2 regions of the Paenibacillus sp. FSL F4-0243 genome follow, and region 2 is predicted to be linked to the other one. Evidence: a T-box and tRNA genes for the amino acid it is inferred to sense, from the RefSeq annotation. Region 2 holds a T-box; the other holds one or more tRNA genes.

Region 1 (7,535 bases), 160 kb from region 2:
GTGAAGCCAATCCCATCAAAGCCGGTCTCAGTTCGGATTGCAGGCTGCAACTCGCCTGCATGAAGTCGGAATTGCTAGTAATCGCGGATCAGCATGCCGCGGTGAATACGTTCCCGGGTCTTGTACACACCGCCCGTCACACCACGAGAGTTTACAACACCCGAAGTCGGTGGGGTAACCCGCAAGGGAGCCAGCCGCCGAAGGTGGGGTAGATGATTGGGGTGAAGTCGTAACAAGGTAGCCGTATCGGAAGGTGCGGCTGGATCACCTCCTTTCTATGGAGAATCGTCTTCTGCAATGAAGACATTCAAATCGGAAGTTAAGCTTCCACAACTCACTCGTTGCTCAGTTTTGAGAGTTTAAGCTCTCAAGTAAGACTTGATCCTTGAAAACTGGATACCGAAACGAATTTGCGTTTTAGAACATCTTTTAGCAACTTGTGCAAACAAGTAAAAGTTATTAGTGAGATGATTCCAAAGAGAATGTCATTGTATGATATTTTCCTGCGGAAAAATCAAGGTTAAGCTAATAAGAGCACACGGAGGATGCCTAGGCGCCAGGAGCCGACGAAGGACGTGGCGAACAACGAAACTGCCTCGGGGAGCTGTAAGCAAGCTTTGATCCGGGGGTGTCCGAATGGGGAAACCCAGCTGTGGTAATTCGCAGTTACTCATCTCTGAACACATAGGAGATGTAGAGGCAGACCAGGGGAACTGAAACATCTAAGTACCCTGAGGAAGAGAAAACAATAGTGATTCCGTCAGTAGCGGCGAGCGAACGCGGAACAGCCTAAACCTAAGAGCTTGCTCTTAGGGGTTGTGGGACGTCTCACATGGAGTTACAAAGGAATATGGTAGGCGAAGAGGTCTGGAAAGGCCCGCGATAGAGGTAAAAGCCCTGTAGCCTAAACTGTGTTCTCTCCGAGACGGATCCCGAGTAGTGCGGGGCACGTGAAACCCCGTATGAATCCAGCAGGACCATCTGCTAAGGCTAAATACTACCTGGCGACCGATAGTGAAACAGTACCGTGAGGGAAAGGTGAAAAGCACCCCGGAAGGGGAGTGAAATAGAACCTGAAACCGTGTGCTTACAAAAAGTCAGAGCCCTATTTATGGGTGATGGCGTGCCTTTTGTAGAATGAACCGGCGAGTTACGTTTAACATGCAAGGTTAAGTCGAGAAGACGGAGCCGCAGCGAAAGCGAGTCTGAATAGGGCGATTTAGTATGTGGACGTAGACCCGAAACCGTGTGATCTACCCCTGTCCAGGGTGAAGGTGCGGTAACACGCACTGGAGGCCCGAACCCACGCATGTTGAAAAATGCGGGGATGAGGTGGGGGTAGCGGAGAAATTCCAATCGAACTCGGAGATAGCTGGTTCTCCCCGAAATAGCTTTAGGGCTAGCCTCGGTATAAGAGTAGTGGAGGTAGAGCACTGATTGGGTGCGGGGTCCGCAAGGATTACCAAGCTCAGTCAAACTCCGAATGCCATATACTTATTGCCGGGAGTCAGACAGTGAGTGCTAAGATCCATTGTCAAAAGGGAAACAGCCCAGACCATCAGCTAAGGTCCCCAAGTGTGTGTTAAGTGGGAAAGGATGTGGAGTTGCACAGACAACCAGGATGTTGGCTTAGAAGCAGCCACCATTGAAAGAGTGCGTAATAGCTCACTGGTCGAGTGACTCTGCGCCGAAAATGTAACGGGGCTAAACACACCACCGAAGCTATGGCTAGATACGTATGTATCTGGGGTAGGGGAGCGTTGTATGTGGGTTGAAGGTGTACCGTAAGGAGCGCTGGACAGCATACAAGTGAGAATGCCGGTATGAGTAACGAAAAGATCAGTGAGAATCTGATCCGCCGAAAGCCCAAGGTTTCCTGAGGAAGGCTCGTCCGCTCAGGGTAAGTCGGGACCTAAGGCGAGGCCGAAAGGCGTAGTCGAAGGACAACAGTTTGAAATTACTGTACCACCGTAATCCGCTATGAGCGATGGGGTGACGCAGGAGGGTAGTGACGCGGACTGATGGATATGTCCGTCTAAGCAGTGAGGCTGATGTGTAGGCAAATCCGCACATCATTAAGGCTGGGCTGTGATGGGGAGCGAAAATTGTAGTAGCGAAGGTCATGATCTCACACTGCCAAGAAAAGCCTCTAGCCAGGAGAAGGTGCCCGTACCGCAAACCGACACAGGTAGGCGAGAAGAGAATTCTAAGGCGCGCGGAAGAACTCTCGTTAAGGAACTCGGCAAAATGACCCCGTAACTTCGGGAGAAGGGGTGCCCCGGTAGTGTGAATAGCACGAGGGGGCCGCAGTGAAAAGGCCCAAGCGACTGTTTAGCAAAAACACAGGTCTGTGCGAAGCCGCAAGGCGAAGTATACGGGCTGACGCCTGCCCGGTGCTGGAAGGTTAAGGGGAGTGGTTAGGGGTAACCCGAAGCTATGAACCGAAGCCCCAGTAAACGGCGGCCGTAACTATAACGGTCCTAAGGTAGCGAAATTCCTTGTCAGGTAAATTCTGACCCGCACGAATGGCGTAACGACTTGGGCGCTGTCTCAACGAGAGATCCGGTGAAATTTTAATACCTGTGAAGATGCAGGTTACCCGCGACAAGACGGAAAGACCCCATGGAGCTTTACTGCAGCTTGATATTGAATTTGGGTACGATCTGTACAGGATAGGTGGGAGCCGTAGAAATCGGAGCGCAAGCTTCGGTGGAGGCGCCGTTGGGATACCACCCTGATCGTATCTAGGTTCTAACCTAGTACCCTAATCGGGTACGGGGACCGTGTCAGGCGGGCAGTTTGACTGGGGCGGTCGCCTCCTAAAGAGTAACGGAGGCGTTCCAAGGTTCCCTCAGAATGGTTGGAAATCATTCGAAGAGTGCAAAGGCATAAGGGAGCTTGACTGCGAGACCTACAAGTCGAGCAGGGACGAAAGTCGGACTTAGTGATCCGGTGGTACCGCATGGAAGGGCCATCGCTCAACGGATAAAAGCTACCCTGGGGATAACAGGCTTATCTCCCCCAAGAGTCCACATCGACGGGGAGGTTTGGCACCTCGATGTCGGCTCATCGCATCCTGGGGCTGAAGTAGGTCCCAAGGGTTGGGCTGTTCGCCCATTAAAGCGGTACGCGAGCTGGGTTCAGAACGTCGTGAGACAGTTCGGTCCCTATCTGTCGTGGGCGCAGGAAATTTGAGAGGAGCTGTCCTTAGTACGAGAGGACCGGGATGGACGTACCGCTGGTGCACCAGTTGTTTCGCCAGAAGCATGGCTGGGTAGCTACGTACGGACGGGATAAGCGCTGAAAGCATCTAAGCGTGAAGCCCCCCTCAAGATGAGATTTCCCAATTAGTAAGACCCCTTGAAGACGACGAGGTAGATAGGTTGGAGGTGGAAGTGCAGTAATGCATGGAGCTGACCAATACTAATCGGTCGAGGGCTTATCCTATACTTAAGACGCAAATTCAATTCGGATTCAGTTTTCAGGCATCAAGCCTGGTATGAATATTCCCTGATAGCTCAGTTGGTAGAGCACTCGACTGTTAATCGAGTTGTCACAGGTTCGAGTCCTGTTCGGGGAGCCATATGGAGAGGTGTCCGAGTTTGGCCGAAGGAGCACGATTGGAAATCGTGTAGGCGCCACAAGCGTCTCGAGGGTTCGAATCCCTCTCTCTCCGCCACAAATTTTACTTAGTATGGCCCGTTGGTCAAGGGGTTAAGACACCTCCCTTTCACGGAGGTAACATGGGTTCGAATCCCATACGGGTCACCAAATTTTCACTTGATTTTACATAGTGGACTTTGGTACAATAACAATTGTTGTTTACGGAGGCTTAGCTCAGCTGGGAGAGCATCTGCCTTACAAGCAGAGGGTCGGGGGTTCGATCCCCTCAGCCTCCACCATATTCATTTAAGAACGACGCGGGGTGGAGCAGCCCGGTAGCTCGTCGGGCTCATAACCCGAAGGCCGCAGGTTCAAATCCTGCCCCCGCAACCAATTTTCATCAAGTAATTATATCTTTTGGAACCGTGGTGTAGTTGGCCTAACATGCCTGCCTGTCACGCAGGAGATCGCGAGTTCGAATCTCGTCGGTTCCGCCATTTTCTTGGCTCGATAGCTCAGTCGGTAGAGCAGAGGACTGAAAATCCTCGTGTCGGCGGTTCGAATCCGTCTCGAGCCACCATATAGTATACAACTTAATATGCCGGTGTAGCTCAATTGGTAGAGCAACTGACTTGTAATCAGTAGGTTGGGGGTTCAAGTCCTCTCGCCGGCACCATCTTTGGGGGATTAGCGAAGTGGCCAAACGCATCAGACTGTAAATCTGCTCACGTACGTGTTCGGTGGTTCGAATCCATCATCCCCCACCATTTTTTAGGGGCATAGTTTAAAGGTAGAACAACGGTCTCCAAAACCGTTGGTGTGGGTTCAATTCCTGCTGCCCCTGCCAATCTTTATCTAAAGTCTTTCTCTAAAGTTTAATATGGCGGTCGTGGCGAAGGGGTTAACGCACCGGTTTGTGGATCCGGCATTCGTGGGTTCAAGTCCCATCGGTCGCCCCATTTACTTTAAGAAGAACAGCAACAATATTAGTTTAATATGGCGATTGTGGCGAAGTGGTTAACGCACCGGATTGTGGTTCCGGCATTCGTGGGTTCGAGACCCATCAGTCGCCCCTTTTATTTTAAAATGTTATTGGGGATTAGCCAAGCGGTAAGGCAACGGACTTTGACTCCGTCATGCATAGGTTCAAATCCTATATCCCCAGCCATTTTATGCGGACGTGGCTCAGCGGTAGAGCATCGCCTTGCCAAGGCGAGGGTCGCGGGTTCGATTCCCGTCGTCCGCTCCAAAGTTTTCATATGGCGCCATAGCCAAGTGGTAAGGCAAAGCTCTGCAAAAGCTTTATCCCCAGTTCAAATCTGGGTGGCGCCTCCATTAATTTCATATGTGCCGGCGTGGCGGAATGGCAGACGCGCTCGACTCAAAATCGAGAGGGAAACCGTGGAGGTTCGAGTCCTCTCGCCGGTATATCAAAAAGGTTTGTAAAGTCGCTTGTATAAGCAACTTTACAAACCTTTTTTCTTTGTCTTTGAGCTTTTTATTCTTAAGCCGTTGAATTAGAGGCGTCTCTAATCAACGGCCTTTTTGTGTGGAGTTTTGTTTTATTGACTGCTTAGTCGGAATGCTCGTGGGGTGAGACCAATTTCACGTTTAAACATATTGCAGAATTGGGCGTCATTCACAAACCCAGCAGCAGCTGATACTTCAGAGATATGCATTTGGGTATGTTGCAAGAGAGACTTTGCATAATCCAGACGTTTCAATAGTAGATAGCGCAGAGGTGAAGAACCGAATCGTTCTTTAAATAAATGGCGGAAACGATCATAGCTGTATCCAGACATCTCTGAAAGTGTTGCGACCGATAGCTTATGGCGGTAATGCTCATTCATATAGTTTAGAACATATTGGACTCTGTCTTCCGTTGGTGATTGAAACCCAGAGGCACTAAGAAGCCGTATCAGATGAACAGTGATTTCGCTCATTTGCAGGTTCAATAGTTCAGAGAATCCATCTTGTTTGCGCGTAAACTCTGCTTTCATTCGAAGCAAGATCTGTAGAACAGTATGGTCTTTATCATCTTCATATACGCCTTGCAAATTCTCCATATATGGGTGATTTGAATGGAAGCCTACAAATAGTATAGTAGCATCCTCGCGATGATTCTCATCATGTTTATGATTGGGTGGTATCAGCGCGAATGAAGAAGAACGAAAATGATAACTTCGCGAACCTATATTGGTAGTTCCTAAGCCGTTTAAATAATAGACTAGTTCATAACATTCATGCTGGTGTGGTGGAATATAGGTATTAACCTCATGTGCTGCATTTACAATATATAGAACACGATCCATGATGACCCTCCAATAATTATGTTTTAGCCGAATCATACAAAAATATGACCGAAATCATATAATTATTTTCATTAATATTTGATATGATCGTATCAAGAAATCCGAAGATTAGCAACCTGACTGGCCATCTCGTTCGGGAATTAGTCGGATTATTCGTAAAAATTATAATTTTATCTCTTTTTTTGAGTGTATTCGTTAAAATCATTAAAATTTTGACAATGTTACATGAAAAATGAGAGTTTCCATCTAAATCGTGAAATATACAACGGACTAAGAAGGAGAACCTCTCAAATTACTAACCAACTATAAATAGGGGGAATAGAAAAATGAAAAAGAAAGTTCTTTCTTTGTTGTTACTAGTAGTAATGGTAATGGTCACAGCCTGTGGAAATAATACGTCGAGTAATGGATCTTCCGCGAATGCAGGATCTAACGCAGCTGAAGGTGGAGAAACAGGTTCAGGGGATAAACTCAAAGTAGTACTTCTGATTCCAGGAACGCTTGGAGATAAATCTTTCTTTGACTCTGCGAATAGCGGTTTGCAAAAGGTTAAGGATGAGCTGGGTGCAGAAACAAAAGTTGTAGAAATGGGTGTCGATAAAACGAAATGGGAGCCTACGTTTAACGATATCGCCGCTGAGGACTGGGATGTTATTATTTCTGGCGGATCGGAAATTACAGAGATGTTTAATGCAACGGCTGAATTATATCCTGACAAAAAGTTCATTAACTATGATACCGATATAGATGAAGCACCAGAGAATATGTACAACATGTCTTATGCAACAAATGAAGTATCTTTTCTAGCAGGTGCTGTAGCGGCGCTAGCTACACAATCGGATATGGAAAATGCTAATCCTGAGAATGTGATCAGTTTTGTAGGCGGCATGGATATTCCAGGAATTAACGCTTTCTTGGTAGGCTACATTCAGGGCGCTCAATATGTTGATCCTGATGTGAAGGTCGCTGTATCATATGCTGGCGATTTCGTTAACCCGGCTAAGGGCAAGGAGCTTTCGCTGATTCAATATAACTCCGGTGTGGATGTTATTTTTAACGTGGCTGGGGGTACAGGTCTTGGGATCTTTGACGCAGCTAAGGAGAAGAAGAAATATGCTATCGGTGTAGACTCCGATCAGGCGATGTTGCTTAACGATACAGATAGCGAAAAAGCAAACTTGATCGTTACTTCTTCTATTAAAAAGATTGATAGTGCTATTCTGGGTGCCGTGAAGAGATTACAAGACCGTACACTTGAGATGGGTAAACGTGATGTGTTGAGCTTTGTAGATGATGGTGTAGGCATTGCAGAGAATGAGATCTATAAAAATATCTTCCCTGCCGATCTTCAGGCTAAAGTTGAAGAAGTGAAGCAAAAGCTGATCAATAAAGAAATTACAGTAGATAACGCGATGGGAATGGAAACCTCTGAAGTAGAAGCCATTCGTAACGCAGTTAAGCCTTAAGTATAGCTATAAAGTGATAAACCTACAGTTGGAGATTCTTCTTTAGAAGAATTCCAGCTGTATATTTTTGCAGACCTCCAAGTCGAAAGGCGTTGAGACTTATGAACAAAGCTCTGCTGGAAATGCGGGGAATTACCAAGGTGTATCCCAATGG
Region 2 (7,535 bases):
GCAAAGATCAGCCAAGCGCCTAGATCAACCGTTCCTGAAACCGCAACATAACCAATTACCGGGGGCATTGCTCCAGAAATCGCCCCTACGGAGGTGCTCCATGTTGATGTCCGCTTCAACCAAAGCGTGTATACTACTACGTAAACGAACATGCCAACAATTCCAAACAGACCGGCAAGCATACCTGAAAAAGCAAACAGCACAATCAAACCTGCAATACCAAGCCCAATGGCGTATAATAATACAGTGTTTGGTTTCAGTCGTCCTGTAGGAAGCCCCCGTTCACGGGTTCTTTCCATCTTCATGTCCAGATCCCGGTCGAAATAGTTATTAAAAACGCAGGCCGAAGCCATAACCAGCATTGTACCGAGCAGAGTCAGAACTAATCTGCCGTAATGAACATCCCAACCCGAGGCCAGCCAATATCCCGCAAAGGCCGCAATAAGGTTAGATCGGATAATACCGGGTTTTGTTACTGCAATGAAATCACGCCAGCTAGCACCTTCCGGTGGAGATTTTGCAGACATGGCTGCAGAGTCGGAAGAAGCTTGAAATGTTATATGATTGTCCACACCTAATGATCCTCCTTCTAAACGAACATGTAACGTTCTAACCGAAGTTTTTTAACTTCGCTGTTAACTTTATCATAACAAACCCGTGAAGACTTTGACAGTCATGGAACAGTAAGTTCATGAATTCGACAATTACGTGACAATATTTATTTTGTATTTATTTCAATCCCCTTAATAACCAGAGCTGTATTTGGGTAATTATTAAATAGAGAACTTCCGAACAACAAAGGAGAACTGACCAATGGATACTGCTACACATTTAGTTATGGGCCTAGGCTTAGCCGGGCTTTCCTTCGTTGATCCCATCGTTGCTTCTGATCCGAAACTGGCCGGGGCTGTTATGCTGGCAACAGTGCTCGCCTCTCAGGCTCCTGATGCCGATACTGCACTACGACTGAAGGACAATGCAATGTATATTCGAAATCACCGAGGAATCACACATTCCCTACCCTTTCTAATTCTGTGGCCTGCGCTGATTTCCTTCGTGTTAGGCCCCTTATTTGGTTTTACTGATTTACAAGCTCTAAGCCATATTGCGCTCTGGAGCTTCATTGGTGTAGGTGTTCACGTATTTTCTGATCTATTTAATACCTATGGCACTCAGGCTGCACGTCCATTCACGGAGAAATGGATTGCATGGAACATCATCCACATTTTTGATCCATTTATATTTGGTAGCCATATCGCAGCCATCCTTCTCTGGATCACCGGGATCATTCCACCGCAACCTTTATTTATTACACTGTATGCCTGTACTATTCTTTATTATATTTGGAGAACCGTCGTTCACGCACGTCTCACGCGTAATATTAAGCTTAAGGATTTACATCATAGTGCCGGCGAACGTTATATTGTAATCCCTACAATTTCACTAAAGCGCTGGAACGTAGTCAAGGTGAAAAAAGATGGCAGCTATGATGTTGGGCAGTTAGTCAATAACCGACTGGAATGGTTCAAACATGCTGTATGCTCGACTCATCCTGCTGTGGAGATTTCCAAGTCGCACCCTGATATTCAGTCCTTTCTATACTTCACCTCTTATGCAGTAGCCGAAGTCGAGGAACTCCCTTCAGGATATATGGTGCGCTGGGGGGACGTACGTTATTTACATCGCAAACAATACCCGTTTGTGGCTGTATTAGTGATGGACAATCAATATCGACCTTTAAATACTTATGTAGGTTGGCTTAGCAGCGAGAAGCTCGACAAACGATTTTCCATTGACCCTGGTTCTTTACGATGAAACTGTAGACTTACGCAGAGATCTATTCTATAATCACAAAAAATCCCGGAGTATTATTATCATACTCCGGGATTCATTTTAGCAGACATAGAAAGGAAGGCTCTCTTAATGGGTAAAGGACTTTCACTTTGGTTCGCTTGTTCTTCTATTCTTATTCTTACTGCCGCTTCAATCGCGATCAGTTATAGCTTTTGGTTGGCACTTCTGCTCGGGTTTCTCTGTGTCATGAATATTGGCTGGGGATTTATCCTCAAGGCCAAGATCAGACGCAAACAGGAAAGCCTAAGCGCTGATTAGATTAACGAGCTGGCAGAAATCCCATCCGCTCTTTAACTCCATTCAACGTCTCAGTTGCAACAATACGTGCACGACCAGCACCTTCAGCAAGAATATCTGTAATCGCACCCGAGCTACGAATTTCATTATATCTTTGTTGTAAAGGCTCAAGCGTAGATACAACCACTTCAGCAAGATCTTTCTTAAAGCCGCCATACATTTGCCCTTCATAACGATCGGCAATTTGCTGGAGTGTCATTCCAGAACATTCGGAATAAATACTCATCAAATTACTAATCTCTGGCTTATTAGCTGGATCAAAAATTACTTCACGTCCTGAATCAGTCGTTGCACGGCTGATTTTTTTACGGATTACGTCCGGTGAATCTAACAGAGCAATGTAGCTGCCTGCGTTAGGATTGCTCTTGCTCATTTTTTTGGTGCCATCATCCAGAGACATAATACGTGCACCCACCTCTGGAATGTACGGCTCCGGAATGGTAAAGAATTCGCCAAAACGATTATTGAAGCGACCAGCTAAATCACGAGTCAGCTCCAAATGTTGTTTTTGATCTTCTCCAACTGGCACAAGATCCGCATTATAAACAAGAATATCTGCTGCCATCAAGGAAGGATAGACGAATAAACCAGCGCCAACAGAATCTTTACCTGATGATTTATCTTTAAACTGGGTCATACGCTCCAGCTCGCCCATTGCTGTAAGTGTCGTCATGATCCAACCCAGTTCAGCGTGTTGTGGCACATGCGACTGCATATAGACATTAGAACGTGCAGGATCAATTCCTGCTGCAATAAAGAGGGCCGCTACGGATTCTGACTGTTCACGCAGTGCCGCAGGATCTTGTGCTACAGTGATTGCATGCATATCGACAACCATAAAGAAACATTGATGATCATCTTGCAGCTTCACAAAATTTTTCAGTGCTCCAATGTAGTTCCCCAATGTAAGTGAACCGCTTGGCTGAATGCCTGACATTACTTTTTTCATAATATAGACCTCCGTTTGATGTCATTTCTAAGTTTCCGAGAACGCAAAAAAAGCCTCATCCGCAAGGGACGTGAGACCGTGGTGCCACCCTTATTCGCTGCTTAATCTTGTTTGGACAAGAAAAAACAGCCTTAGTCTTCCGTTAACGGGGAAGATCCGGCCGGTCTACTAGGGTATCTAGCTCCCGTTCAAGCTCGGCGCTCAGGGGTCCATTCATCAGGTTTGTCCTACCGGTTCGCATCAACCACCGGCTTTCTGAAGGTGCAATGCCTGCCTACTTGTCCCCGTCATCACATTATCATCATGAATTAATGCCTTCATCATAGAACCATAAAGAGAAGTTGTCAAATCACTTAACCACTACCGTATAAATCTGTTATGATAAGGTTATCCATGTTCTATTCGATTACAGTTACGATAAAGGAGCATATCTCATGAAACAGGTGACCAAAGGGCAGTGGGGCGGTTATGATACTTATATTTTGCACAGCCGTGAACTGGAAGTCACGCTTTTGCCGCGACTAGGAAATAACGTGATTTCATTGTTTGATGTCAAGAAACAACGGGAAATTCTACGGCGGCCTGATGAAAGCGATCAAGCTTTCTTTATGCAAAAACCTTACCATTTTGGCATGCCGCTATTAATTCCACCCGGAAGAATTCGTAAGGGCCAATTTCAATTCGAGGGTACAAGTTATCAATTTGACCAGAATACCGCTAATGACAATCATATTCATGGTCTACACCGAACTCAGGCCTGGTGTGTCAGCGATATTGAAGAAGATGAGGATGGTTGCGCGGTCACTACTGAATTCCGAACGGAAGATGATCCACACTGGATGGAGCAATTCCCTATCCCACTTAAATTCGAAATGACGTTTAGGCTTCAGGAAGCCCGATTTACCCAAACTTTAAAGGTTACAAATCTTGGAGATCATCGAATTCCTTTTGGGATCGGTTATCACACCTGGTTTATGATTGATGGAGAACCTGAGCGCTGGAATCTTAAGCTCCCAGTAAATAGTATTTATGAACTGAACGATGAATTGCTCCCTAGCGGCAATCTGATTCCACTTGGTGATCTGGAAGCCTTGAACACCGGAATGAACATGCAGGGAACTAATTTTGATACTGCTCTACGTATTGGAGAAAAACAGCCTGTAGAAGCCTTATTATTACGTGATGATGGTTATGGCCTTCGTTATACTGCTGACGAGAATCTATTCCGTCACTGGGTGCTATATACCAAAGGACCGGCTGATCAATTTCTGTGTATTGAGCCCTATACATGGCTCGCGAATGCACCGAATGTATCCGAGGATGCATCCTTCACAGGTCTTTTAACGGTAGAACCCGGTCAAAGTCAGAATCTATCCACCGTGCTGGAAATGATCTATCCTGAGATTTAAAGCAGATATACATTATATCGGTCTTGCCTTGCGATTACGTAAGGGAAGACCGATTTTTTTGTGTAATCCCTAGTAATAAAGGATTTCTATCCTCACTTTTATTTCACTAATAATTACCATCCTTAAAACCTTTCGAAGTGATGCATGAATTAACCTCTTAGCGCTCATACTATCTTCACAACGGGCGAAGGAGGTGACACACATGGGTCAAGCAGGTCAAGGTCGTAGCAGCCGTTCCAATAACCTGGTCGTTCCTCAAGCAACTGCGGCATTGCAACAGTTGAAATATGAAGCAGCACAGGAGCTTGGAGTAACGATCCCAGCTGACGGTTATTACGGGAACTACACTTCTCGCGAAACTGGTTCTCTGGGCGGTTACATCACTAAACGTCTAGTACAACTGGCAGAACAACAACTGTCTGGTCGTCAGTAACAACGTTATCTTAAGTGTTTTATCCGGCTAGGGCGATATCAAGCATAAAGCCTAAAGCCGAGTAGCTTTTGAGCCCTCTCACACTTCTTTCTGAAGCTGTGGGAGGGTTTTTGATTTTCACAATTATTGAAATTTTATGTAAACAACGCTTAACCAAAAAACTGTTCAGAACTTTCAGCATAGGCATTACGAGGCGATCGAATCATTAGATTCGCCATATTATAATTGGACTCCAATGTAGCATCTACAATCACCATTCCCTGTCTAATGGCGAATTCATAAGAAATCTCACCATGCGTCCAACGCCGCTTGTATTTCAGGCTTTCCAGCGCCATTAGTCGAAAAGAAGACTGTTGTCCATCTGTCATCCCTTCTTTTGCATCAGTGAATCCCCCGCTTCGCCCAGAAAGAGGATTATGTCGTATCCCGAATTTTCCGATCATGTTATTTCGTATTTGCACAAAAACCGTACCAGAAGTTAATCCCGATAATTCTTCCTGCAGCTCCTTAAACACCATATCCATCTGTCTCGCTAATGATAGTTGTTCCGTCTTAAGCATTACTTTTCCTCCTAAAAGTTTTGTGAGCATAGCTTGATTTGAGTGCACTTCGCAAAACTGACTTCGTAAGCGCTTGCTTATTTTTTTGAGTTTAGCCAAGTGGTACTCTAGCGTGCCTTATATAAGGCTTAAGACTCATTATAGGTTACTAACAAATGGCAAACAACATTATTCGGCAAAATTGGGTTATTATCCCTATATATGCGCGAAATCCATAGATTAATCGCATATTTCTTTTTATAAATCGTGATTTTTCGACATTTTATCATCAAAAAAAGCCCCTGTATCAGGGGCTTTTGCGTGTTCATGCTGAAAAATTGTTGTTTTTTCTACCGCTAAATTTGTCTTAGTTTAGACTTTTTCAAACTAATTGCTCCGTCATCTCCAAGAACTCATTAATGTCAGCTACAATCAGATCTGTAGCGCCTTGCCAGAAGTCCGGCTTCGTAAGATCCACACCCAGATGCTTAAGTACCAAATCCTCTAAAGTCATCACACCAGTATCTTGCAACAAGCTATCATATTTGTCTGCAAAGGACGCTCCTTCTTGCAGAGCCAGTCGATACAAGCCTGTGCTGAACATGTAGCCAACGGTGTAAGGGAAGTTATAGAACGGCACATCTGTGATATAAAAATGCAGTTTAGAAGCCCAGAAATGAGGATGGTATTCCGAAAGCACCCCACAGAAGGCTTCCTTCTGTGCTTCCACCATCAATTCAGACAGCTCCTCAGCATTTACAAGGCCTTCCTTACGTTTCTCATAAAAACGAGTCTCAAATAAGAACCGAGCGTGAATGTTCATAAAGAAGGCTACGCTGTTTTGAATTTTCGTTTCAAGCAACGCCAGTTTCTCTTCAGCGTTGCTAGCGGCTTTAACCTGAGCGTCAGATACAATGACCTCTGCGAAGGTTGAAGCAGTCTCTGCAACGTTCATAGCGTAGTTCTGATTAAATACAGGTTGATCATCCAGCAAGTAAGAATGATAAGCATGTCCCAGCTCATGTGCCAAGGTTGAAACATTGGAAGTTGTACCGCTATAAGTCATGAAAATCCGCGATTCCTTACTCTCAGGGAAGGATGTACAGAAACCTCCAGGACGTTTTCCCGGACGATCCTCAACCTCAATCCAGTTATTATCAAAAGCACGCTCTGCAAACTCTGCCATCTTCGGACTAAATTTGCGGAACTGGGTAACGATATCTTTAGCGGCCTGATCATATGGGATTTTACCTGAAGATTTACCCACTGGCGCTTCGACATCTACCCAAGAAAGAGCATCCAGTCCAAGCAGCTTAGCTTTACGCTGAAGATAGGTCACGAGTGCAGGCTTGCTATTCGTAATCACGTCCCACATCGCATTCAAAGTATCTTGTGACATGCGATTGATGCTCAGCGGATCTTTCAGAATATCTTCCCAACCTCTTCCTTTATAGAGCTTCAGACGGAAGCCTGCTAAGTGATTCAAGGTATCCGCACAGTTATCTGCTGCTTCGGTCCATGCTTCTTCCCATTTATGGAACATGGATTGACGTACTTTCGGATCTGGATCATCCAGCTTGTTAAAAGCTTGACCTGCGGAGAGGAGCTTTGTTCCTTCTTCATCCTCAAATGGGATCTTAATCGAGCTTACAATCGTATCATAGTGCCCGCTCCATCCATGATATCCGTCAACGGCTAGTTCTAGCGCTAAGCTTTCCAACTCTGGACTCATCTTCTCACGGGCCAAGTCACGGCTCTCGCTCAGCACGAACGTTAATGGAGCAATCTCCGGACGTGCCATCCACTCTGCCCATACCTTGTCTGTAGTCTGACGAAGCACATTACTGAATTGTGAGCTAATGCCTTCGAATCCGGCACGCATACTTGTCACTCGAGCCGCCAGTCTTACCGCACCCTTGTCCATTTGATTCTGAGCGCCCAGACAGTCTGCGAAGGAAGAGACCTCCACAAGTCTTCCTGAACAGCTCTGAAGCAGTTCTATAACCTCGTCCAGCGCCTTTGTAGACTCAACATCCGTTGGAGCTACAGCATTC

The links. A T-box is a leader RNA that pairs with one kind of tRNA and senses whether it is charged. The one in region 2 lies ahead of trpS (tryptophan--tRNA ligase), so its partner is inferred to be a tRNA-Trp.
Region 1: it has a tRNA-Trp gene. The T-box ahead of trpS (tryptophan--tRNA ligase) is inferred to sense a tRNA for this amino acid. The anticodon was not compared.

Annotation. Positions count from the first base shown of each region.
Region 1 is NZ_CP150151.1:6,023,548-6,031,082, reverse strand. Features, by position in the region: rRNA gene NSS87_RS26740 (16S ribosomal RNA) at 1-275, shown strand, start outside; rRNA gene NSS87_RS26735 (23S ribosomal RNA) at 519-3,447, shown strand; tRNA gene NSS87_RS26730 (tRNA-Asn) at 3,508-3,583, shown strand; tRNA gene NSS87_RS26725 (tRNA-Ser) at 3,587-3,679, shown strand; tRNA gene NSS87_RS26720 (tRNA-Glu) at 3,697-3,771, shown strand; tRNA gene NSS87_RS26715 (tRNA-Val) at 3,827-3,902, shown strand; tRNA gene NSS87_RS26710 (tRNA-Met) at 3,920-3,996, shown strand; tRNA gene NSS87_RS26705 (tRNA-Asp) at 4,023-4,100, shown strand; tRNA gene NSS87_RS26700 (tRNA-Phe) at 4,108-4,183, shown strand; tRNA gene NSS87_RS26695 (tRNA-Thr) at 4,204-4,279, shown strand; tRNA gene NSS87_RS26690 (tRNA-Tyr) at 4,285-4,370, shown strand; tRNA gene NSS87_RS26685 (tRNA-Trp) at 4,377-4,450, shown strand; tRNA gene NSS87_RS26680 (tRNA-His) at 4,487-4,562, shown strand; tRNA gene NSS87_RS26675 (tRNA-His) at 4,603-4,675, shown strand; tRNA gene NSS87_RS26670 (tRNA-Gln) at 4,697-4,771, shown strand; tRNA gene NSS87_RS26665 (tRNA-Gly) at 4,778-4,852, shown strand; tRNA gene NSS87_RS26660 (tRNA-Cys) at 4,865-4,938, shown strand; tRNA gene NSS87_RS26655 (tRNA-Leu) at 4,953-5,031, shown strand; gene NSS87_RS26650 (AraC family transcriptional regulator) at 5,166-5,915, opposite strand; gene NSS87_RS26645 (BMP family ABC transporter substrate-binding protein) at 6,242-7,381, shown strand; gene NSS87_RS26640 (ABC transporter ATP-binding protein) at 7,483-7,535, shown strand, end outside.
Region 2 is NZ_CP150151.1:5,863,970-5,871,504, forward strand. Features, by position in the region: gene cyoE (heme o synthase) at 1-572, opposite strand, end outside; gene NSS87_RS26070 (metal-dependent hydrolase) at 814-1,815, shown strand; gene NSS87_RS26075 (hypothetical protein) at 1,924-2,112, shown strand; gene trpS (tryptophan--tRNA ligase) at 2,114-3,100, opposite strand; T-box leader at 3,162-3,400, opposite strand; gene NSS87_RS26085 (aldose 1-epimerase) at 3,535-4,509, shown strand; gene NSS87_RS26090 (alpha/beta-type small acid-soluble spore protein) at 4,712-4,942, shown strand; gene NSS87_RS26095 (O-methyltransferase) at 5,092-5,502, opposite strand; gene NSS87_RS26100 (M3 family oligoendopeptidase) at 5,864-7,535, opposite strand, start outside.